DNA from 2 places in the Arthrobacter sp. TJ-263 genome. Region 2 is predicted to be linked to the other one. Evidence: predicted binding sites of a transcription regulator. Region 2 holds the regulator's gene; the other holds the start of a gene.
The links. Region 2 encodes Rex, which represses fermentation and respiration genes when NADH is low (regulators of the CRP and FNR family bind a similar motif). Its sites were predicted from a motif close to CTTGTGAANNNNTTCACAAG; they were not measured.
Positions count from the first base shown of each region.

Region 1: rhaI (L-rhamnose isomerase) is a predicted target of Rex. The motif match lies at 3,740-3,759, and genes of this name have one in related genera.

Region 1 covers NZ_JBZCNE010000001.1:1,982,297-1,993,322, forward strand. Annotated here, with positions in the region: gene AC4D2F_RS09520 (ABC transporter permease) at 1-935, opposite strand, end outside; gene AC4D2F_RS09525 (sugar ABC transporter ATP-binding protein) at 932-2,485, opposite strand; gene AC4D2F_RS09530 (LacI family DNA-binding transcriptional regulator) at 2,611-3,642, opposite strand; gene rhaI (L-rhamnose isomerase) at 3,866-5,032, shown strand; gene AC4D2F_RS09540 (bifunctional aldolase/short-chain dehydrogenase) at 5,029-7,113, shown strand; gene AC4D2F_RS09545 (rhamnulokinase) at 7,115-8,602, shown strand; gene AC4D2F_RS09550 (DUF2256 domain-containing protein) at 8,591-9,004, opposite strand; gene AC4D2F_RS09555 (hypothetical protein) at 9,001-9,141, opposite strand; gene AC4D2F_RS09560 (SIS domain-containing protein) at 9,849-10,892, opposite strand; gene AC4D2F_RS09565 (carbohydrate ABC transporter permease) at 10,922-11,026, opposite strand, start outside.
Region 2 covers NZ_JBZCNE010000001.1:1,605,224-1,616,249, reverse strand. Annotated here, with positions in the region: gene AC4D2F_RS07715 (potassium channel family protein) at 1-579, opposite strand, end outside; gene AC4D2F_RS07710 (TrkH family potassium uptake protein) at 572-1,984, opposite strand; gene AC4D2F_RS07705 (acetoin utilization protein AcuC) at 2,121-3,323, shown strand; gene AC4D2F_RS07700 (ArsR/SmtB family transcription factor) at 3,383-3,928, shown strand; gene AC4D2F_RS07695 (helix-turn-helix domain-containing protein) at 4,169-4,381, shown strand; gene AC4D2F_RS07690 (30S ribosomal protein bS22) at 4,576-4,674, shown strand; gene AC4D2F_RS07685 (HAD family hydrolase) at 4,783-5,595, opposite strand; gene AC4D2F_RS07680 (glutaredoxin family protein) at 5,693-5,956, shown strand; gene AC4D2F_RS07675 (redox-sensing transcriptional repressor Rex) at 6,153-6,839, shown strand; gene AC4D2F_RS07670 (hypothetical protein) at 6,864-7,511, opposite strand; gene AC4D2F_RS07665 (YceI family protein) at 7,710-8,267, opposite strand; gene AC4D2F_RS07660 (histidine phosphatase family protein) at 8,419-9,096, shown strand; gene AC4D2F_RS07655 (TlpA family protein disulfide reductase) at 9,136-9,756, shown strand; gene AC4D2F_RS07650 (cytochrome c biogenesis CcdA family protein) at 9,778-10,569, shown strand; gene resB (cytochrome c biogenesis protein ResB) at 10,621-11,026, shown strand, end outside.

The sequences.
Region 1 (11,026 bases), 380 kb from region 2:
CAGAACTTGTCGACGCGCAGCGCCGTCAGGGCGCTGGTGATCGTGGTCAGGAGGAGGGCGCCGATCGCGGCGCCGAGCACGGTGCCGCTGCCGCCGAAGATCGCGACGCCGCCGACCACCGCGGCGGCGACGACGTCGAGCTCGAGGCCCGCCCCCGTCGTCGCGCCCACCGAGTTGAAGCGGCTGGCGTACAGGACGCCGGCCAGGCCGGCCAGCAGTCCGTTGACCACGAAGGCGAGCAGGACGCGGCGGGTCACCGGGATGCCGAACAGGCGGGCGGCGTCGGGGTCCGACCCGATGGCGTACAGGTCCCGTCCCTGCCGGGTGCCGAGCATGTAGACCGCGACGATCGCGACGACGCCCACCGCGATGAGCGTGATCAGGGGGAACCCGAGGAACGTGTCCACGGACAGGTCGCCGAACGCCTGGGGCCGGTCGCCGGCGAAGTACTGGGTACCACCGGCCCAGGCGTTGTTGATGCCCCGATAGATGTAGAGCGTGCCGAGCGTGATGACGAGGGCCGGGACCTTCGCGATGGTGATGAGGAGACCGTTGAACGCGCCGAGGGCGGCGCCGAGGAGCATCCCGAGGACGAAGACCACGACGATCGGCACATCGGGCGCGGCGGCGAAGAGGCTGCCGGTCCCGAAGGCCACGAGCCCGAGGATGGATCCGACGGACAGGTCGATGTTCCGGGTGATGATCACGAGGGTCTGACCGACGGCCAGGATCATCAGGATGGTCGCGTTGAGCAGCAGGTCCTTGATGCCCTGTTCACTGAGGAACAGCGGGTTCAGCGCCGCGGTCACGGCGACGAGCAGCACCAGGGCGAGGATCACCGGGAGTTCGCGGAGCTTCAGGAGCGAGGCGAGGACCGAGGTCCTCTCGTGTCCGGGAGCCGGGCGGGCGGGCGCGTTCTTGCTGTCGAGGCTCATCGCGAGGACTCCAGGGATGCTGTTGCGGCATGCATGACGGTTTCTGCGGTGGCCTCTGCGCGGTCGAGTCGCCCGGTGATCCGGCCCTCCCGCATGACCAGCACGCGGTCGGCCATGCCCAGCACCTCGGGCAGCTCGGAGGAGATCATGAGGATCGCGATGCCCCGTCCCGCCAGCTCGGAGATGAGGCGGTGCACCTCCGCCTTGGTCCCGACGTCGATGCCGCGCGTCGGCTCGTCGATGATCAGGAGTTTCGGGTCCGTGGCGAGCCACTTCGCGAGGACGACCTTCTGCTGGTTCCCACCTGACAGGGTGGAGACGGCGTGTTCGGGTGAGCCCGCCTTCACCTGCAGCCTCCTGCCCCAGGTCTCGGCGGCCTCGCGCTCGGCACGCGCCCTGATGATGCCGAACCGCGCGAGGGAGTGACGGAGCGTCAGGGCCGTGTTGCGCTCGACCGACAGGTCCATGACGAGCCCCTGCTTCCGGCGGTCCTCCGGGACGAAGCCGATCCCGGCGTCGATCGCGGCACGCGGGTCCTTGCGGCGCAGCGGCGTGCCGGCCATCCGGACGGTGCCCGACTCGTAGCGGTCGATCCCGAACACGGCGCGGGCCACCTCGGTGCGCCCGGCTCCCACCAGCCCGGACAGTGCGACGATCTCGCCCGCGCGCACCTCGAAGTCGATGTCGTGGAAGACGCCCGGCCGGGTCAGTCCCTCGACCTCCAGGATGACGTCGCCGGCCTCCGTCTCGGTCTTCGGGAACAGGGCGTCGATGTCGCGTCCCACCATCTCCCGGACGATCGCCTCCACGGACGTGGCCGGCGTCTCGTGGGTAGCGATGTAGGCGCCGTCCCGCATGACCGTGATGCGGTCGCACAGGCCGAAGACCTCGTCGAAACGGTGGGAGATGAACAGGATGCCGCTGCCGGCGTCTCGCAGGCGTCGGGCGACGGCGAACAGGCGGTCCACCTCGACGCCGCTGAGCGCCGCCGTGGGCTCGTCCATGACGAGGATGCGGGCATCGAGGGAGATGGCCTTGGCGATCTCGATGATCTGCTGGTCGGCGATGGACAGTCCCTCGGCCACGCGATCGGGGTCGATCGGGACACCGAGCTGGCCGAACAGCTCCCTCGCGCGGCGCCGCATCTCGACGCGGCTGATGAGGCCGAAACGGCCCCGGGGCTGCCGCCCGATGAAGATGTTCTCGGCGACCGTGAGATCGGGGAAGAGCGTGGGTTCCTGGTAGATGACGGAGATCCCGGCAGCCTTGCTGTCGGCGACGTTGCGGAAGCTGACGCTCTGCCCGCCGACGAGGAACTCCCCCGCGTCCGGGTGGTGCACCCCCGCCAGGATCTTCACGAGGGTGGACTTCCCGGCGCCGTTCTCACCGACCAGCGCGTGGATCTCGCCTGCCGCCAGGTCGATGGTGCCGTCGGCGAGGGCGACGACCGGACCGAAGGTCTTCAGCGCCCCGCGGAGCGCCAACACGGGGGTCCGCCCCGGTGCGGACGGGTCCGTGGCGTCACTGCCAGGGCCATCAGGGTGCGTCACTGCGACTCCTCGGGAAGAAATGAATCGTTTCAGATTCGATGTCCTCGAATAGTAGGCGCGACCCACAGGGCCGTCAACAGGCCGAGATCGGACTGTGACCCCGGCGCGACCGCGGGGTCGACCCGTCAGCCGGGGGCGTGGACCCGGGCCTGCGTGCTGCGGCGTTCCACGAGTTCGGGATCGAAGATCACCTGGCGCCGGCGGGCGGTGGGCCCCTCGATCTCCTCGAGGAGCAGCTCGACGGCGGTGCGCCCCATGAGCTCGGTCGGTTTGCGGACGCTCGTCAGCGGGACCACCGTGGAGGCGGAGAAATCGATGTCGTCGTACCCGATGAGCGCGAGGTCCTCGGGGATCCGGAGGCCGCGGATCAGCAGGACAGCCTGCATGACGCCGATCGCGAGGAGGTCGTTGGCGCAGAAGATGCCGTCCGGCAGCTCCTCGTGCCGGCGCCGGGCGATGGTCTCCCCGACGTCCCGGCCGGCCAGGACCGTCATGGCATCGGCTTCGAGGACCTCCAGCACGGCGCCGTCGTGCTCCGCGATCGCCTGGCGGGCACCCGCCAGACGGTCCGCGACCTGGCGGTAGTCGGCCCTGGTCCCCACGAACGCTATCCGCCGCCGGCCCGCCTCGAGCAGGTGCCGGACGGCGATGTAGCCGCCAGCGACATCGTCCACGGACACCGAGCTGCAGCGTCGCTGTGGGTCGACGCGGTCCACGAGTACCACGGGCATGCCCCGCTGGCGCAGCGCCTCGACGCGTGGGCCCACATCCCCGACCGGCGAGATGAGCATGCCCTGCACACGCTGCTGCTCGAAGACGTCGATGTACCGGGCCTCGCGCTCCGCGTCCTGGCCGCTGTCGCCGAGCACCACAGTGCTCCCGTTCTCGGCAGCACAGTCCTCTGCCGCGCGGGCGAGCGAGGAGAAGAAGGGATTCCCGACGTCGAGCACCACCAGGCCGATGGTGCGGCTCTGGCCCGCCCTCAACTGCCGGGCGGCGTCGTTCCGCACGAAGCCGAGCCCGTCGATCGCGGCCTGCACGCGCTCGCGGGTGGCCGTGGAGACGCGCGCAGGATGGTTCAGCACGTTCGAGACGGTTCCGACCGCCACTCCGGCCCTGTCCGCGACGTCCTTGATGCTGACTGGTCGGCTGCTCATGGGGACTCCGGCTGTCTCGGAGGTCTCGTCGCGCGTCGGCGGGGCGCCGACAGGACGGTTGACACTCGGTCTCCCGCAAGGATAGCTTTGAAACGTGCTAATGAAACGATTCAAAAGCACGGCGCATCCCCTTCCTCGTCTGGGCCCTGTCCGGACGGGCGACAGAACCCGAGAATCACCGCCGGTGGAATGAAGCACCCGGCCCGCACGCTGGAGAGAGTACATGACTGTCATCGACGACATCGCGGCAGAGCTGGACCAGCTCGCCATCGAGGTGCCCTCCTGGGCCTACGGCAATTCCGGGACCCGGTTCAAGGTGTTCGCGACGCCCGGCACGCCGCGCACCGTCCACGAGAAGATCGCCGATGCCGGCATGGTCAACCGACTGACCGGCCTTGCCCCGAGCGTGGCCCTCCACATCCCCTGGGACAGGGTCGACGACTACGCGAGCCTCGCCGCGCATGCCGGCGAGCACGGCGTACGGCTCGGCACCATCAACAGCAACACGTTCCAGGACGACGACTACAAGTTCGGCAGCCTGACGCACAGCGACGCCGCCGTGCGGAACAAGGCGATCGACCACATGTACGAATGCATCGAGGTCATGAACGTCACCGGCTCCCGCGACCTGAAGATCTGGCTCGCGGACGGCTCGAACTACCCGGGGCAGGCCGACATGCGCTCCCGGCAGGACTGGCTGCAGGACTCCCTGCGGAAGGTCTACGACCGCCTCGGCGAGGGCCAGCGGCTGGTGCTCGAGTACAAGTTTTTCGAGCCGGCGTTCTATCACACGGACGTCCCCGACTGGGGTACCTCCTACGCCCACTGCCAGCAGCTCGGCGACAAGGCCCTCGTCTGCCTCGACACGGGCCACCACGCGCCCGGGACCAACATCGAGTTCATCGTGGCGCAGCTGATCCGCCTCGGGAAGCTCGGCTCCTTCGACTTCAACTCCCGCTTCTACGCGGACGACGACCTCATCGTCGGGGCGGCGGACCCGTTCCAGCTCTTCCGCATCATGGCCGAGGTGATCCGCGGCGGCGGCCTCGACCCGTCCAGCGGGATCGCCCTCATGCTCGACCAGTGCCACAACCTCGAGGAGAAGATCCCCGGGCAGATCCGCTCGGTGCTGAACGTGCAGGAGATGACGGCGCGCGCCCTGCTCATCGACCGCCCCGCCCTCACCGCAGCGCAGGAGGCCGGCGACGTCCTCGGCGCCAACGCCCTTCTGATGGACGCCTTCTACACCGACGTCCGCCCGGGCCTGGCCCGGTGGCGCGAGTCGAAGGGACTCCCTGCGGATCCCCTGACCGCGTACCGCGACAGTGGATACCAGGACCGGATCAACACCGAACGGCAGGGCGGCCAGCAGGCCGGATGGGGAGCATGACAGTGACGACGAAGCAGCCGACGACGGCCACACCTACCAACGGCACAGCCAACCAGACCGTCAGCGACCTCATCGGGCGCTCCAACCGGCTCGGCGCCGACAAGCGCACCACGAACTACGCCGGCGGCAACACCTCCGCCAAGGGCACGGGCGTCGATCCCGTCACGGGCGAGGACGTGGAGCTGCTCTGGGTCAAGGGATCCGGAGGTGACCTCGGCACGCTCACGGAGTCCGGGCTCGCCGTCCTGCGGCTCGACCGCCTGCAGTCCCTGCGCTCCGTGTACCCGGGGGTCGAGCGCGAGGACGAGATGGTCGCCGCGTTCGACTACACCCTCCACGGAAAGGGCGGGGCGGCGCCGTCCATCGACACCGCCATGCACGGGCTCGTCGACGCCGCGCACGTGGACCATCTGCACCCCGATTCCGGGATCGCCGTCGCGACCGCGGCGGACGGCGAGGCCCTGACCAGCACCATCTTCGGGCCGAAGGTGGTCTGGGTGCCCTGGCGGCGGCCCGGTTTCCAGCTCGGCCTCGACATCGCCGCCCTCAAGGAGGCGAACCCCGAAGCCATCGGCACCATCCTCGGCGGCCACGGCATCACCGCCTGGGGCGACACGTCAGCGGAGGCCGAGGCGAACTCCCTGTGGATCATCGAGGCGGCGGAGCGGTACATCGCCGAGCACGGCCGTCCGGAACCCTTCGGGCCGGCGCAAGAGGGCTATGCCGCACTGCCCGAGGAGGAGCGCCGGGCGAAGGCCGCGGCCCTCGCGCCGACCATCCGTGGTCTCGCCTCCACGGACAAGGCACAGGTGGGCCACTTCACCGACGATCCCCGCGTCCTCGACTTCCTCGCGTCCACCGGGCACCCGCGCCTCGGGGCGCTCGGGACCAGCTGCCCCGACCACTTCCTGCGCACCAAGGTGAAGCCGCTGATCCTCGACCTGCCGGCGGACGCCGACGTCGAGAGCTGCCTGCTGCGCCTGCGCGAACTGCACGCTCGATACCGCGCGGACTACGCCGCCTACTACGACCGCCATGCGACGCCGGACTCCCCTGCCATGCGCGGCGCGGACCCGGCGATCGTGCTGGTGCCCGGCGTCGGCATGTTCTCCTACGGCGCCACCAAGCAGACCGCCCGCGTCGCCGGGGAGTTCTACCTCAACGCCATCAACGTCATGCGAGGCGCCGAAGCCATCTCGACCTACGCGCCGATCGAGGAGAGCGAGAAGTTCCGCATCGAGTACTGGGCCCTCGAGGAGGCCAAGCTCGCGCGCATGCCGAAACCGAAATCCCACGCGGGGCGCATCGCCCTGGTGACGGGAGCGGCGTCGGGCATCGGCAAGGCCATCGCCACGCGCCTCGCCGCGGAGGGCGCCTGCGTCGTCATCGCGGACCTGGACATCGACAGCGCGAGCAGGGTCGCCGAGGATCTCGGCGGGTCCGACGTCGCCATCGGCGTGCAGGCCGACGTCACCGATCCGGCCCGGGTGCTTCAGGCCGTGAAGGCCGCCGTGCTGGCGTTCGGCGGACTCGACCTCGTGGTCAACAATGCCGGGCTGTCCATCTCCAAGCCGCTCCTGGAAACCACCGAGAAGGACTGGGACCTGCAGCACGACGTCATGGCGAAGGGGTCCTTCCTCATGTCGCAGGCAGCCGCGAGGGTGCTGATCGAACAGGACATGGGCGGGGACATCATCTACATCTCCTCCAAGAACTCCGTGTTCGCCGGGCCCAACAACATCGCCTACAGTGCCACGAAGGCGGACCAGGCCCACCAGGTGCGCCTCCTCGCCGCCGAGCTCGGGGGGTACGGGGTGCGCGTCAACGGCATCAACCCGGACGGCGTGGTCCGCGGTTCCGGCATCTTCGCCGGCGGCTGGGGTGCCAAGCGGGCAGCGGTCTACGGTGTGGAGGAGGAGAAGCTGGGCGAGTACTACGCCCAGCGGACGCTGCTCAAGCGCGAAGTGCTGCCGGAGAACGTCGCCAATGCCGTGGCCGTCCTGACCTCCGCCGAACTCTCGCACACCACGGGGCTGCACATCCCCGTGGACGCGGGCGTCGCCGCGGCGTTCCTGCGCTGACATGGCGGTCGACCCGACACCGGTGTTCGTGGCCGTGGACATCGGGGCGTCCTCCGGCCGGGTGATCCTCGGCAGGCTCACGGACGCCGGTCCGGAGCTCGAAACCGTCCATCGCTTCCCCAACGGCGCGCATTTCCTCGGCGGCGCCCTGCGGTGGGACATCGAGGCGCTCTTCGCGGAGGTACTGACGGGTCTCCGTCTGGCAGGTGAGGCCGCGGCGCGGGCGGGTGGCACCGTGGCGAGCATCGGCATCGACACGTGGGCGGTGGACTACGGGCTCGTCGACGACGCCGGCACGCTCCGGCATCTGCCCTTCAGCTACCGGGACGACCGCACCGCGGCGAGCATCGCCGTCGTGCATGGTGCCGTGCCGCCCGAGCGGCTGTACGCGCGCACCGGGCTGCAGTTCCTGCCGTTCAACACGGTCTACCAGCTCGCCGCCGAGCGGTCGCTCGAGGGTGTCCAGGCGCTGCTCATCCCCGACCTGCTCGCGTACCGGCTGACCGGCGAGCGCCGCACGGAAGCCACGAACGCCTCCACCACGGGACTGCTCGACGCCGCCACCGGCACCTGGGCGGCCGATCTCTTCGACCCGCTCGGCCTGCCCCCGGAACTCTTCCCGCCGCTCGTCGAACCCGGCACGGTGGTCGGCCGCCTGCTGCCGGCCGTCGCGTCGGCGACGGGCCTCCCGGCGGCCACCGCCGTCGTCGCCGTCGGGTCGCACGACACCGCCTCCGCCGTCGCCGCGGTCCCCGCGGACTCCCCGCACTTCGCGTACATCTCCTCGGGCACGTGGTCGCTCGTCGGCGTCGAGCTCGACGCCCCCATCCTGACCGGGGAGAGCCGCGCCGCGAACTTCACCAACGAGCGGGGCGTCGACGGGACCATCCGCTACCTGCGCAACACCGGCGGACTCTGGCTGCTGCAGGAGTGCCTGCGGGAATGGAGCATCGAAGGGCCCGAGCCCGATCTCGCCGGGCTGCTGGCCGCCGCGGCGAACCTGCCGGCCAACGGGCCGACCATCGACGCGGACAGCACCGACTTCCTGGCGCCGGACGCCATGCCCGCGCGCATCCGGCGGGCCGCCGGGGCGGGGCGGGACGTCCTGCCGACGCGGGAGGCCGTGGTCCGGTGCATCCTGGACAGCCTCGCCGCAGCCTATGCGCGGACGCTGCAGGACGCCGTCCGGCTGTCAGGACACCGCATCGACGTCCTCCACGTGGTGGGCGGAGGGTCGCAGAACACGCTGCTGTGCCAGTTGACCGCCGACCGCACGGGGCTGCCGGTCCTCGCCGGCCCGGTCGAGGCGACGGCGCTCGGCAACGTCCTGGTTCAGGCGAGGGCCGCCGGCGTGCTGGGCGCGGCTCCCGGAACCTCCGGCTCTCCCCTCGCAGGTCTACGCGCGGCCGCCCGCAGTTCGGCCCGGACCGTCCGCTACGAGCCTGCGCAGCGCGTGGCTGCGACGGAGCGGATCGCGTCAGCGAGGTGACCGCAGTGCCACGGGCCCCTTGGCCGTCGACGGATCGACGACGGCGCCGCGCTGCACCATCTCCGCGAGCCCACGGTTCACGAGGCGGCGCGCGGCGCTCCGGGCGGGCTCGTGCAGAAGACTCCCGCCCTCCTCGTCGAGGGCACGGGCGGCATCCGCTGGATCGAGGCCCTGTCCGCGCGGCAGGCTCCGGAGACGCCTCAGGAGCCAGTCCTCGAGGGCCGCGTCGATCGGCTTCACCTTGCGGGCCCGGCAGGCGTCGCTGCAGTAGAGCACCGTGTCCCAGGTCCGCTCCCACTTCTTCCGCCACTCCATGCGGCGGCCGCACGACCTGCAGAACTTCGGCTCGGTCGAAGCACCGGGACCGGGCCCCTGCGCGGGCGGTCTCACCCGCGGCGTCACGTGCGTCCGAACTCGGTGCGGACGGTGGCGAAGCCGAGCCGCACGGCGATGTCCAGGTGGCGTGCATCGGAGGCCTGCTCGACGACAGCCACCGGGCTCACCACGCCCTGCTCGTCCGCGCTGCTGTCCGTGGTCACGGCGGTCCTTCCTGCCATCCGTGCCGGTCCTGCGGCGGGCAGACGTGGGAGAGGACTGCAGCTCGGTGGTGCATCAAGCATAGGAGACGCTGCTACGCCATCAACGACGCATCACCCTCGATGCCGGCTACCTCCGCGAGCACGGGCAGCTCGGCTGCACCGCGCCCGTGCACCGCGCCCAGGTCCCCATCGTTCGACACCGCGCACGCCATCCTCGACGAGCGGACCGACCGGGCCGGCGCCCGGCCGCAACACCAACCGCCTCCACGTCGCCCTCGGGGACGACAACGACCGGACAGTGCCTCGCGAAGGAGTTCTGGCGACGATCACCGCGAATCACGACCGCAGCTTACCGCCCATGAGGCGGTGCGGGCAGAAGCCGTTCGTACCGACGACGTCGCGACCCTCGCCGGCGTCTACAACGATGGCTGTATTCGCCTACATCTGCGAGGGCCTGCCGACCGTGGGACAGCGCGCACTGCCGGCGGTCGACGAGCTCACCGCAGCGTTCGACCAGATCGGCTCGAGCAGCGTAGAATAGGACGTTCGTCAACGTAAGTTGACATAACGATAAATATCGGCGGTTTAGGGGTGAGTTGTTTGTGGTGAGGTAGTGGACACCCCGGCGGTTAAGTAGCCGCCGGGGTGTCCCAGAATAGAAGCCTGCACCTATCTGAAGCGTCAGGCGACTCCCGCTATGAGGCTACCTATTCGTCATCATCCTTCCCGATTTTTGTGTCGGGCTGGCTGTAGAGGAATTCCTCGATTGTGATGCCCCGGCGCTTGGCGATCGCCTCGGTCACCACGTGAAGTGCGACGGTTTCCGCAATCACTCGCGTGAAGCCGCTGCTTGCCTCGGGCAGCCGGATCACGCGCACATTCCTGTGGGGCATCGCGTTGAGCTCGTCGTCTTTGCTTGCCGAGACGACGAGGACTTTCACCCCGGCTTCTGCCTGGGAGGCTACGATTCCGAGCCCCCGACTGTCGCCGAAGAGTACGAGGCCTGTTCCTTCGCGGGCACTCTCCATCGGCCCGTGAAGGTACTGGTAGAGCTCGTAGCCCGCTGTGGGCAAGCGCAGTGCTTCCCGAAAGACGAGGGCGCCTTGGGCTGCGGAGGTAAATGAGACACCGAGTCCTGCGAAGTCCACGAACGAGACGTCATCGAAGAACTCTGCGATGTCGTCGGCCTCAGGACCATACCGGTCGAGCGATTCCTGCACGATTGCCGGCACGGTGGATTCGTCGAAGGATCGATCCGGCAATCCTGCGGCACGCAGGAGCGCGGAGTAGGCCGCGAGCGTCGCAATGTAGCCCGCCGTGTAGACGGGTGAGTCGGGGATACCCCCGAGAGATACGACAGCATCAGAGACTTCGGCTATCTCGGCCTCGGGGTAGTTGGTGATCGCGATTCGGCTGCCCGCGCGCAACCGGCGAGCTACGTCGATTGGTTCCGGGCTGCGGCCGGATTCGGAAACGATCAGGTTGTGATCACCTGGTTCGAAGCCGTCCGGGGCGTCAAAGAGATCAGATGCGGTGATATTGACTCCACGAACGCCCTGTTCGGTGAGAGCCCAGATGAGTGCGTTCGCGGAGTGACTTGAGGCTCCCATGGAGATGACAGCAACGGTCTCACCAGGCTTCCAAGGCGCAATCGACGCCTTCGTGACCGATGTGCTGATGTGGCGCGTCGCGGTCTCGAGAGCGCTCGGTTGGTTCCAGACGGTCCATGAGAAAGTTTCACGGTTCTGCATGAGGGTTCCTTTCGTGCTGCTGTGGGTTGTCAGCCTTTGACGGCGCCGGCGGCGAGACCGCTGACGACCTGGCGTTGGAAGAGGAGTGCGATGAGGACGGGTGGAACCGATGCGATCAGGCCGCCCGCTGCAAC
Region 2 (11,026 bases):
GTAGGTGAAGTCCTCGCCCGGCGACTTCACGCCGACCACGGTGACGCCGTACTTCGATCGCACCGACGACTCCGCGAGCGTGAAGCCCTGGGTCTCCTTCGGCGGGTACATCTTCACGATCGCGAAGCCGTCGTCGAACTCGATGAAGTCGAGCATGCGGCCGCCGACGAGGTGCGCGGCGCGCTGGCCGGCGTCCGCCTCCGGGTAGATCACGTGGTTTGCGCCGATGCGCTTGAGGATCTTGCCGTGCGAGGGCGTGATGGCCTTGACCCACAGGTGGTCGATGCCGAGGTCCACGAGGTTCGCGGTGATCAGCACGCTCGATTCGATCGAGGTTCCCACCCCCACCACGGCGGCCGAGAACTCCTGGGCACCGAGCTGTCGGAGGGCGTCGAGGTTCGTCGCGTCGGCCTCGACCACGTGCGTGAGGATGCCCGAGAACTTCTGCACGAGCTGGGGGTCCCGTTCGATGGCCAACACCTCCCGTCCCTGCCGGACGAGCTGTTCCGCGGTCGCCGCGCCGAACCGGCCGAGGCCGATCACGAGGACAGGTGCGTTGTGGGCGGGTCTTTCAGCCAATGATCGGCCTCTCGTCGGGGTAGCGGTACAGCGTGCTGCGTTGCCTCAGCGCGAGGGCGGAGGCGAGGGTGATGGTGCCCATGCGCCCGGCGAACATCAGGGCGGACAGGACGTATTTTCCTTCGGGCGGCAGTTCGGCGCTCAGGTTGGTGCTGAGGCCGCAGGTCGCGAAGGCGGAGATGACCTCGAAGACCACCTTGTCGAGCGGCTCGTCCGTCATGCGGAGGAGCAGGCCGCTACCGATCAGGACGAGGGTGGCGCCCATGAAGATCACGGAGATCGCGACCCGCATCACGCCGGAGGGGATGGTCCGGCCCCACGCACGGACGTCCGAGTCGCCGCGGGCCTCGGCCACGATGGCGAGGAACATGACCGCGATGGTGGTCACCTTGATACCGCCGGCCGTGGACGCTGAACCTCCTCCGGCGAACATGAGGGCGTCCGTCAGGAGCATCGTCGTGGTCGTCATGTCGTTCTGGTCCACGAGGTTGAAACCGCCGGAGCGGGTCATGACCGAGGCGAAGAGGGCATGGATCACCCGGTCCGTGACGCTCAGCGTGCCGATGGTGTCGGAGTTCTCCCATTCCAGGAAGCCCCAGGCGAACGTCCCGGCCACGAGCAGGATCAGCGACACGGACATCGTGAGCTTGGCGTGCAGCGTCCACTTGTTGAAGCGGTGGCGCACCTGCACGAGGACCATGATCACCGGGAACCCGAGGCTCCCGAGGAACACGCCGACCATGAGCGGGGTCAGGATCCAGAGGTCCGTCTCGTACGGGACCAGGCCGTCGCTGTGCGGGGTGAAGCCGGCGTTGTTGAAGGCCGAGATGGAGTAGAAGATGCCGTGCCAGAGGGCCTGCCACCAGGGCTCGCCGAGCAGCATGAACCGGGGGATCAGGACGACGGCGAGCACGATCTCGATCAGCACCGACGTCGTGATGACGATCCGCAGGAGTGTGCCGATCTCGCCGAGGCGGCTCGCGTTGTTGAGGGCCTCCTGGGCCAGCAGCTTGCCGCGCACCCCGAGCCGCTTGCTCACGATCAGCGCGAGCAACGAGGCCAGTGTCAGTGTGCCGAGGCCTCCGATGAAGATGCCCAGCAGGATCACGAGCTGGCCGAAGAAGGACCAGTGGGTGGCGGTGGACACCACGGTGAGGCCCGTGACGCACACGGCGGACACCGCCGTGAAGAAGGCGTCGTGCAGGGGCGTCACGGTACCGCTGCTGGCGGCCATCGGCAGGCTCAGCAGCGCGGTGAACACCAGGATCACGGCGGTGAAGATGAAGAGGGCCAGGCGCGCGGGCGAACTGTTCGCGAAGGAGTCGGCGAAGTCGCGGATCGAGGCCAGCAGCCTGATGTACCCGCGGCGATCGTCCGTCAGCCATCGTGGCTGTTGACCTAACATTGACGTCCGCTCTGCCCTGTCCGCTGGTCCTTCCGCCGCACCGGCGCACAACCATGCCTGAATTGTCCCTTGCAGTAGTAAAGCATCTCACCGGTGTGCGTCGTCGGACTATCCCGCATCGCGTAGCCTTTCAGGAATGTCTACGCACTCAAGGTCGGCGGTGCCCCTCCAGGTCGCCTGGGACGAGTCGATGCTGGCCTACGACTTCGGCGGGCAGCACCCCATGAACCCGGAGCGGCTGCACCTGACGGCGCGGCTCGCGCGTGATTGCGGGCTGTTGGAGCTCGACGGCGTGACGGTCGCCGCTCCCCCCGTGGCCTCGGACGACGACCTGGCAGCGGTCCACAGCCCGGACTACATCGGGGCGGTCCGTCGGATCAGCAGCAACCCTGACACCTCGGACGAGGCCAGGGGCCTCGGCACGGAGGACACCCCCGCCTTCGCCGGGATGCACGAGGCCAGTGCCCGGCTTGCCGGCGGGTCCCTCGACGCGGCCGAGGCGATCATCCGGGGCTCCGCCGTCCGGGCGGTGAATTTCGGCGGCGGCATGCACCACGCGGCGCGGTCCCGGGCCAGCGGCTTCTGCATCTACAACGACGCCGCGGCCTCCATCCAGCGGCTGCTCGACCGCGGCGTCCCGCGCGTCCTCTACATCGACGTCGATGCACACCACGGCGACGGGACGCAGAGCATCTTCTGGGACGATCCGCGCGTCATGACGATCTCCCTGCACGAGACGGGCATGAGCCTCTTTCCGGGCACGGGCTTCGCCAGCGAGACCGGGGGGCCCGGCGCGGAGGGGTATGCCGTGAACGTGGCCCTGCCCACCGTCGCCGGGGACGCGGCGGTGCTGCGGGCCTTCCACGCCGTCGTGCCGCAACTCGCCGCGGCCTTCGCGCCCGGGGTCATCGTGAGCCAGCACGGCTGTGACTCCCATCGCGAGGACCCCCTCACGAACCTGCGCGTCAGTGTCGACGCCCAGCATGCCCTGATGGTGGGCGTGCGGGAACTGGCGGACCGCCTGTGCGAGGGGCGGTGGATCGCGACCGGCGGAGGCGGCTACGCCCTCGCGAGCGTGGTGCCGCGGTCCTGGTCGTTGCTCGTGGCGGTGGCTGCCGGCGCGCCGATGGGCCCGGCCACCCCCGTCCCGGCTGCCTGGCGGGAGTACGTGCTCGAGCGGCACGGCGTCGAGGCGCCGCGCCTGATGGGCGACGGAGCGGACATCTGGTGGCGGTCGTGGGAGATCGGCTACGACCCGAACGACGACCTCGACCGGACGGTGATGGCGACCCGGAAGGCCCTCTTCCCGCTGCACGGGCTGGACCCCTGGTTCGACTGACCGGGACCCGCCGATCGCGTCATGATGCCGCGCGGCGTATATGTCGTTAGGGTAGGCGAATGGGAATCGATGATGTATTCGCCGTCATCGCCGAAGGAACACGCCGGCAGATCCTCGAGAATCTGCGGGACGGCGACAAGGCGGTGGGGGAGCTCGTGATCGAGCTGCAGGTCAGCCAGCCCACGGTGTCGAAGCACCTGAAGGTGCTGCGGGAGGCGGGTCTGGTGAGCATGCGCGCGCAGGGGCAGAAGCGCTACTACTCGCTCGACACCGCACCGCTCGGCCGCGTGCGCGACTGGCTCGCCGGATTCGAGCCGGCCGCCGATCCGGTGTCCGTCGCGGCCTCCGGGGACCTCCTTCAGGACGGTCACTCCTCCGAGGTGACGACGGTGGAGGACGTCGTCGCGGCGCTCGAACCGGAGACCGCCGAGGCATCGGTCACCGCAGGCACGACGGCGCTGGCCGCAGCGGTCCTGGCAGCACCTCCTGTGTCCGGCGGGCCTGATGCACCGCGTCCCCCGATGGGCCGGACCATGGGCCGGGCGGCGGAGCGCGCCGCGGACCTCCTGTCCCAACTGCGCCGTCGGCGCGATCCGTCGTCGTAGGGCCTCTTCGTCGACCATCTTTCACTGTCGACCATCTTTCACTGTCGACCATCTTTCACTGTCGACCATCTTTCACTGTCGACCATCTTTCACTTGCGTCACATCTGCCACTAGAGTGGATCCTTGGGCGGATTGTCCTCTGGCTACAGGGCGACACGCCGAACGGTTGCCCCCGGATCGCTTCCGCGATGCCGGTCCCAGGGTGACGTGCAAGCCTCCATGCAAAGGAATAGTGGTGAGATGGCCGACGGGAATCACTTCTCGGACGTGCGGTTCCTGACGGTCGCGGAAGTGGCCGAGCTCATGCGCGTATCGAAGATGACCGTGTACAGGCTCGTCCATGCAGGAGAGCTGCCGGCTGTGCAGTTCGGCCGTTCCTACCGTGTCCCCGAGTCCGCGGTCGAGGGGTTCCTCCACCGGGCGCAGGTCGACGGACAGTCCGAGAGCGCCTGATCGCCCGTCGTCCGTGGGCTCCTCAAACGGATGTACCCTGTTAAGGAGCGTTTTGGGCGGGTTCCGAGCCCGCTCGACTTATTGCATCAAACGGGCAACTGCCACCAGGCACGCGCCTTTCGTCATCACCAGGGCTTCCCCCGTGGCACCTCGCCGCAGTCCGCCCTGGCAACACAACAGTTTGTGAGGACTCTATGGGTTCAGTAATCAAGAAGCGCCGCAAGCGTATGGCAAAGAAGAAGCACCGCAAGCTGCTTCGCAAGACCCGTCACCAGCGCCGCAACAAGAAGTAGGCAGGCGCCCGGCCGCGAGCCGGAGTGTGCTGACCGGCCCGGATTCCCGCTCCATGCGTGGAACCCGGGCCGTTGTCGTCCGGCGGGCTTCCCGGGCGGATCCGCGGGTCAGGAACTCCTGAACCGTGAGTACCCGCGCCACAGTCCGTAGACGGATCCGATGACGGTGGCCGCGCGGAGGCCCAGGGTCGCCGCCCGTCGCCCGCTGCGGAAATCGTAGACGGGCCAGTTGTTCGCACGGGCATGGCGGCGGAGCCGGCTGTCCGGGTTGATGGCCACCGGATGCCCGACGGCGGTCAGCAGGGGGATGTCGTTGTAGGAGTCGCTGTAGCCCCAGCAGCGCGAGAGGTCCAGGTTCTCCCGCCGGGCCAGTCCCAGCACGGCTGCGGCCTTGGCCGGCCCGTGCAGGAAGTCGCCGACCAGCTTGCCGGTGTACAGGCCGTCGGCCACCTCCCCCACGGTGCCGAGCGCTCCGGTGAGGCCGAGGCGGCTGGCGATCACGCCGGCCACCTCCACCGGGGTGCCGGTCACCAGCCAGACCTGCCGGTGCGAGCTCAGGTGCTGCTCGGCGAGGGCACGCGCGCCGGGCCAGATCTTCGACGCGATCATCTCGTCGTAGACCTCCTCGCCCAGGGCCAGGATGTCCTCGTGGGCGATCCCGATGGCGAACGCGAGGGCGGCGTCCCGCACCGAGTTCACATCCGTCATCGTCTCGCCACGCATGATGAAGCGGAGCTGCTTCCAGGCCAGTCCTGCGGCGAAGCGCAGTGTGAAGGCCTTGCGCTGGTACATCTTGCGGGCCACGTGGAAGAGGCTCGCGCCGCGCATCAGCGTGTTGTCCACGTCGAAGAAGGCTGCTTCGCCCGCGACGGTCGCCGGAGGCTGGAGGGTGGGGTGCGTGACCCGGGCGGCGTCCGGCATGCTCCGAGTCTAGTTCTTCGACTCCTCCCCCCGGCGTGATCTCCCGCCGGTGCTGCTTCCCGCCGCCCGCGCCGCACGGGCGCAGTACCGTGGAGGGATGGAATCCCCCGCGGAGGCGCCCGGTGCCGGCGTCGTACTCCTCACCCGCCCCGGGTGTCATCTCTGCGAGGACGCCCGCGCCGTCGTGCGGCGGGTGACCGCCGACCTGGGTCTGGGCTGGCGCGAGGTGAGCGCGGCCGAGGTTCCCGCGCTCGGCGCCCGGTTCGCGGAGGAGCTGCCCGTCCTGTTCATCGACGGGGTGCAGCGGGACTTCTGGTCGATCGACGAGTCGAGGCTGAGGCGGCTGCTGGCCGGCACCTGACATCCCCGACGAGCGACGGCCGGCCCAGCCCTGCAGCCGCGCTGACGGCCGCCCGCCGTCCGGCTTGGAGGCCCCGCGCCGTCGGCATACAGTGGTGGTACTTCCGCCCCCGACGCCGAGGGACCCCGGAACCGCGGCTCCCGCACCGGGCGCGGCGGTGCTAGCAACGGAGCCGATGACAGTGACACCGCCGGACATGCCAGGCCTTCACCCCGTGGACGATGCGGCGCGCCATATCCCTCCGGCGTCTGTCGCCCGTCTCACCATCTACCTGCGGGCGCTGAATTCCCTGCTCGCCGAGGGCATCGAACGGGTGTCCTCCGAGGAGCTCGCGGATGCCGCCGGAGTGAATTCCCCCAAGCTCCGCAAGGACCTCTCCTACCTCGGGTCCTACGGCACCCGGGGCGTCGGGTACGACGTGCAGTTCCTCAACCGGCAGATCTCGGTGGCCCTCGGGCTGACGCTCGACTGGCGCGTCGCCATCCTCGGCGTGGGCAACCTCGGACGGGCACTCGCCGGCTATTCGGGGTTCGGCTCGCGGGGCTTCGAGATCGTGGCGCTCTTCGACGCCGACCAGCTGGTCGTCGGCTCCGAGGTGGGCTACCTCCGGGTCAGCGCCGTCGACGACCTCGAGGCGGTGCTGGAACGCACCCGCACCAACATGGCGGTGCTCGCGGTTCCTGCGGGGGTCGCCCAGGAACTGTGTGACCGCCTCGTCGCGGCCGGGATCTCCAGCATCCTCAGCTTCGCGCCCGTGGTGCTGCAGGTGCCACCGCATGTCCAGCTGCGCAAGGTGGACCTGTCCACGGAGCTGCAGATCCTGGCCTACCACGCGCAAAGGGCGCAGGAGCCGGACCTCGGTCCGATCTCCCGCGCCCAGTAGGCAGGGTTACGCGCGACTGCGCGTTCAGTACCCGAGCTTCTGCGGTGCGAAGTATGGCCGCGCGGGCTTGAGGTAGGTCAGGACGACGCCGGCCACGCCCAGCAGCATGACCAGCACGCTGGCCACCGTCGAGATCGCGGACGTTTCGGCCACGGGCTGTCCGGCCGATTCCGCGGCGGCGGTGAGTACGGGCGTCAGGAAGAGGATGCCGAGTGTGCCCACCACGTTGAGTGCGGCGAGGACCGTCGCGGTGATGCGCGCCCAGTTCCGGCCCCTGCGGATGAAGACGGCCAGGACCACGTACAGGGCCGCGATGATCACCGAGACGACGAGTCCGACGCCCACCCCGACCGCGGCTCCGGCCATGTCCGGCACATCGGTCGTCAGCAGGGAGACGACGGAGGACAGCAGGTAGACGATGCCCGCGGCGAGGATGAGGTAGTAGGCCCGGTGGACCTCCTTGGGGGCCGGCCCCTTCTCGGCGGGACCCGGTGCGGCCGACGTCGGGTAGGCGTACCCCGGGGGCTGGGCAGCCCGGTTCCCGTCGTCCTGCCCGCCGTACGACGGCTGGCCCTGCGGGGGATAGGGGTTCTGGCCGCTGCTGCCCGATCCCGGAGGATTCCAGGCGGGCCCGTTGTCCTGCCCGTTCGGGTTGTCCTGTGGTGTGCTCATCATCGCGTCCTTCGCTGATCAGTGGTGGTCATCCGCCCGGTGGTGCCCCCATGGACGCGCCCCTCGTGGATGTGGTCACCGTCAGCCTAGATCGTCGGCTCCCGGTGGGGGCGGGACGAAACGCCGACGGCCGGCGTCGTCGGGAGGACGACGCCGGCCGTCGGGGCCTGCGGGCGGGCGGTGGCCCCGGGTGGCGGATCAGACCGTGGCGACCGCGGGAGCCACGAAAGCGGCTTCGATGGTGATGGTCACCTTGTCGCCCACGAGGACACCGCCGGCTTCGAGTGCGGCGTTCCAGGTGAGGCCGAAGTCCTTGCGCGAGATGCTCGTGGAGGCGGAGACCCCGGCGCGGGTGGCGCCGAAGGGGTCCACGGCCACGCCGTTGAACTCGGCGTCGAGGACCACGGACTTGGTGATGCCGCGGATGGTCAGGTCACCGTTGATCCTGTACGTCTCGCCGGAGCCCTCGTGGGAGGTGGACACGAAGGTCATCTCGGGGAACTGCTCGACGTCGAAGAAGTCGGCGCCCTTGACGTGGCCGTCGCGGTTCTCGTCACCGGAGGTGAAGGAGGCGGTCCTGATGGTCGCCGAGATGCTCGAGTCCTCGAGGGACGAGCCGACGGTGAGCGCGGCGTCGACGTCCTGGAACGAGCCGCGGACTTTGCTGATGCCGGCGTGGCGGACGCTGAAGCCCACCTCGCTGTGGGAGGGGTCGAAGGACCAGGTGCCGGAGGTGAGGCCTGAGGGGACAGTCATGAAGAGCTCCTGAGAAAGGTGGCGTGCGGATGCTTACAGGGATTAGAAGCATGCATATGCATGTTTTATTCCACAGATCGGTAAAATGTTCAACCAACCCTTGCCCGGATGCCGATTGGCCGTCGCACGCAGCATGCGCGAAACTGGAAGGATGCAGCGATCAACCGTCCACCTGGTGCGCCACGGTGAGGTCCACAACCCCGATGGAGTCCTCTACGGGCGGCTCCCCGAGTTCCACCTTTCGGATCTGGGCCGTCAGATGGCCGTCCAGATGGCCCGGCACTTCCAGGAGCGGCGCGACGAAGGTGCCGATATCGTGCATCTCGTGGCCTCGCCGCTGGACCGTGCGCAGGAGACCGCCCGGCCGCTGGCGGAGACCCTCGGGCTTCCCGTCTCCACCGACGAGCGCATCATCGAGGCGGAGAACCGCTTCGAAGGGATGTCGGGGATCAAGAGCAGGCTCCGGCAGCCCCGCAACTGGCCCCTCCTCGTCAACCCCCTCCGCCCCTCCTGGGGCGAGCCCTACCGTCGGCAGGTCGAACGCATGATGGCCGGAGTCCATGACGCGCGGCGTCTGGCCCTCGAGCTCAGCGCCGACGAAGGTCGGGGCCGCCCCGCGGAGGTCATCCTGGTCAGCCACCAGCTCCCGATCTGGGTGACGAGGCTCGCCGCCGAACACCGCCGGCTCTGGCACGACCCGCGCCAGCGCGAGTGCACGCTCACGTCCGTCACCTCCCTCGACTTCGACGGCGAGACCATCCGGCGCGTGCGCTATGCCGAGCCGTGTGCCGACCTGCTGCCCGAGGCGGCGAATGTCCCCGGCGCATAATAGGATTACTACACGTCGTAGAAATCAACGGAAGAAGCCGTGACCACACCTGCCCGTCCCGCACCGCGCCGTCGCCTGCTCACGCTGCGCCTGGCGCTGGCGTTCGCCGTGCCGGTCTCGCTCGCGATGACGTCCTGCGCGGCGGATGACCCCCTGGCGCAGCAGGCCGCCGCGGGAGACGGCAAGAACTACATCGCGGGAGACGGCTCGGTCACCGAATACGCGGCGAGCGACCGGGGAGAGCCCATCGAGGTCTCCGGCACCCTGTTCGACGGCACCTCCGTTGCGAGTTCCGACTGGGTGGGCCAGGTCACCGTGCTCAACTTCTGGTACGCCTCGTGTGCACCCTGCCGCGAGGAAGCCCCCGATCTCGTCTCGCTGCACGACGACTACGCGCCGCAGGGGGCCGCTTTCTACGGCGTGAACATCCGCGACGAGCAGGCCACGGCAGAAGCCTTCGAACGCAGCTTCGGCATCCCGTACCAGAGCTTCGACGACAAGGACGGCGGCGTCCTGCTGGACATGACGCAGTACGTCCCGCCGCAGGCGGTTCCCACCACGATCGTGCTGGACCGCGAGGGGCGCGTCTCGGCGCGGATCCTCGGACTCGCGGACCGCAGCACGCTCAAGGCCCTGATCTCCGATGCCCTCGCCGAATAGCGCGCCGCGCCGGGCATGCCGATGACGGGGCCGCCGGCCGCGTCGATGCCCCTCGCCGTCGGCAACGCCTTCGCCGACGCCGTCCTGAACGGCTCCATGCTCCTGGCGCTGCCGGTCGCCCTCCTGGCGGGTCTCGTCTCCTTCGTCTCTCCCTGCGTCCTGCCCCTGGTTCCCGGCTATCTCGGGTACGTGACGGGCCTGACCGGCGTCGACCTCGAGCAGCAGAAGAAGGGCCGCATGCTCGCGGGGATCGGCCTGTTCGTCGTCGGGTTCTCGGTGGTCTTCATGGCGTACGGGACACTCTTCGGCCAGCTGGGGGCCTTCCTGCGGGTCTCGCAGGGGTGGCTCCTCCAGGGCCTCGGCGTCGTCGTGATCCTCCTGGGCATCATCTTCATGGGCGGTCTCTCCTGGTTCCAGCGGGAGAGCCGCCTCCATGCGAGGGTCCCGGCCGGGCTCCTCGGTGCACCTCTGCTCGGGGTGACCTTCGGGCTCGGCTGGGCTCCGTGCATCGGGCCCACCCTGGGTGCGGTGCAGCTGCTCGCCATCTCCGGCAACGACGCCACGGCCCTGAAGGGTGCCGTCCTCACGTTCGTCTATTGCCTCGGGCTCGGGCTGCCGTTCCTGCTGATCGCACTCGGCGTGCGGCGCGGTATGGGCGCGCTCGCGTTCTTCCGGAAGCACCGGCTCCTGCTGCAGCGTTCCGGGGGAGGGCTCCTCGTGCTCGTGGGCGTCCTCATGGTCACGGGCGTCTGGAACCTCTGGATCACCCAGCTGCAGGATCTCCTGATCGGCAACGTCGTCCTCCCGATCTGATCGGCGGGCGCGCACGGCACGGAATCGAATCGACTTGATGGAAGGCCCACAGTGAAGCAGGACGTCACACAGGACACGAGGGACAGGCCGGGAGCCTCGACGGCCCGGTCCGACGTCGTCCTGCCCTCCCTCGGGTTCCTCGGAACCCTCCGGTGGGCCTGGACGCAGCTCACGAGCATGCGCACCGCGCTGTTCCTGCTCCTGCTGCTCGCCGTCGCCGCGGTTCCCGGGTCGCTGTTCCCGCAGCGCCCCGCCAACCCGGCCGTCGTCACGCAGTACATCGAGGACAACCCGGACACGGGGCCCGTCCTCGACTGGTTCCAGCTCTTCGACGTCTACTCGTCGGTCTGGTTCTCCGCCATCTACCTCCTGCTCTTCGTCTCGCTCATCGGCTGTGTGATCCCGCGCGCTATCGCGCACTTCAGGGCGGTGCGCTCCACGCCGCCGCGCACACCGA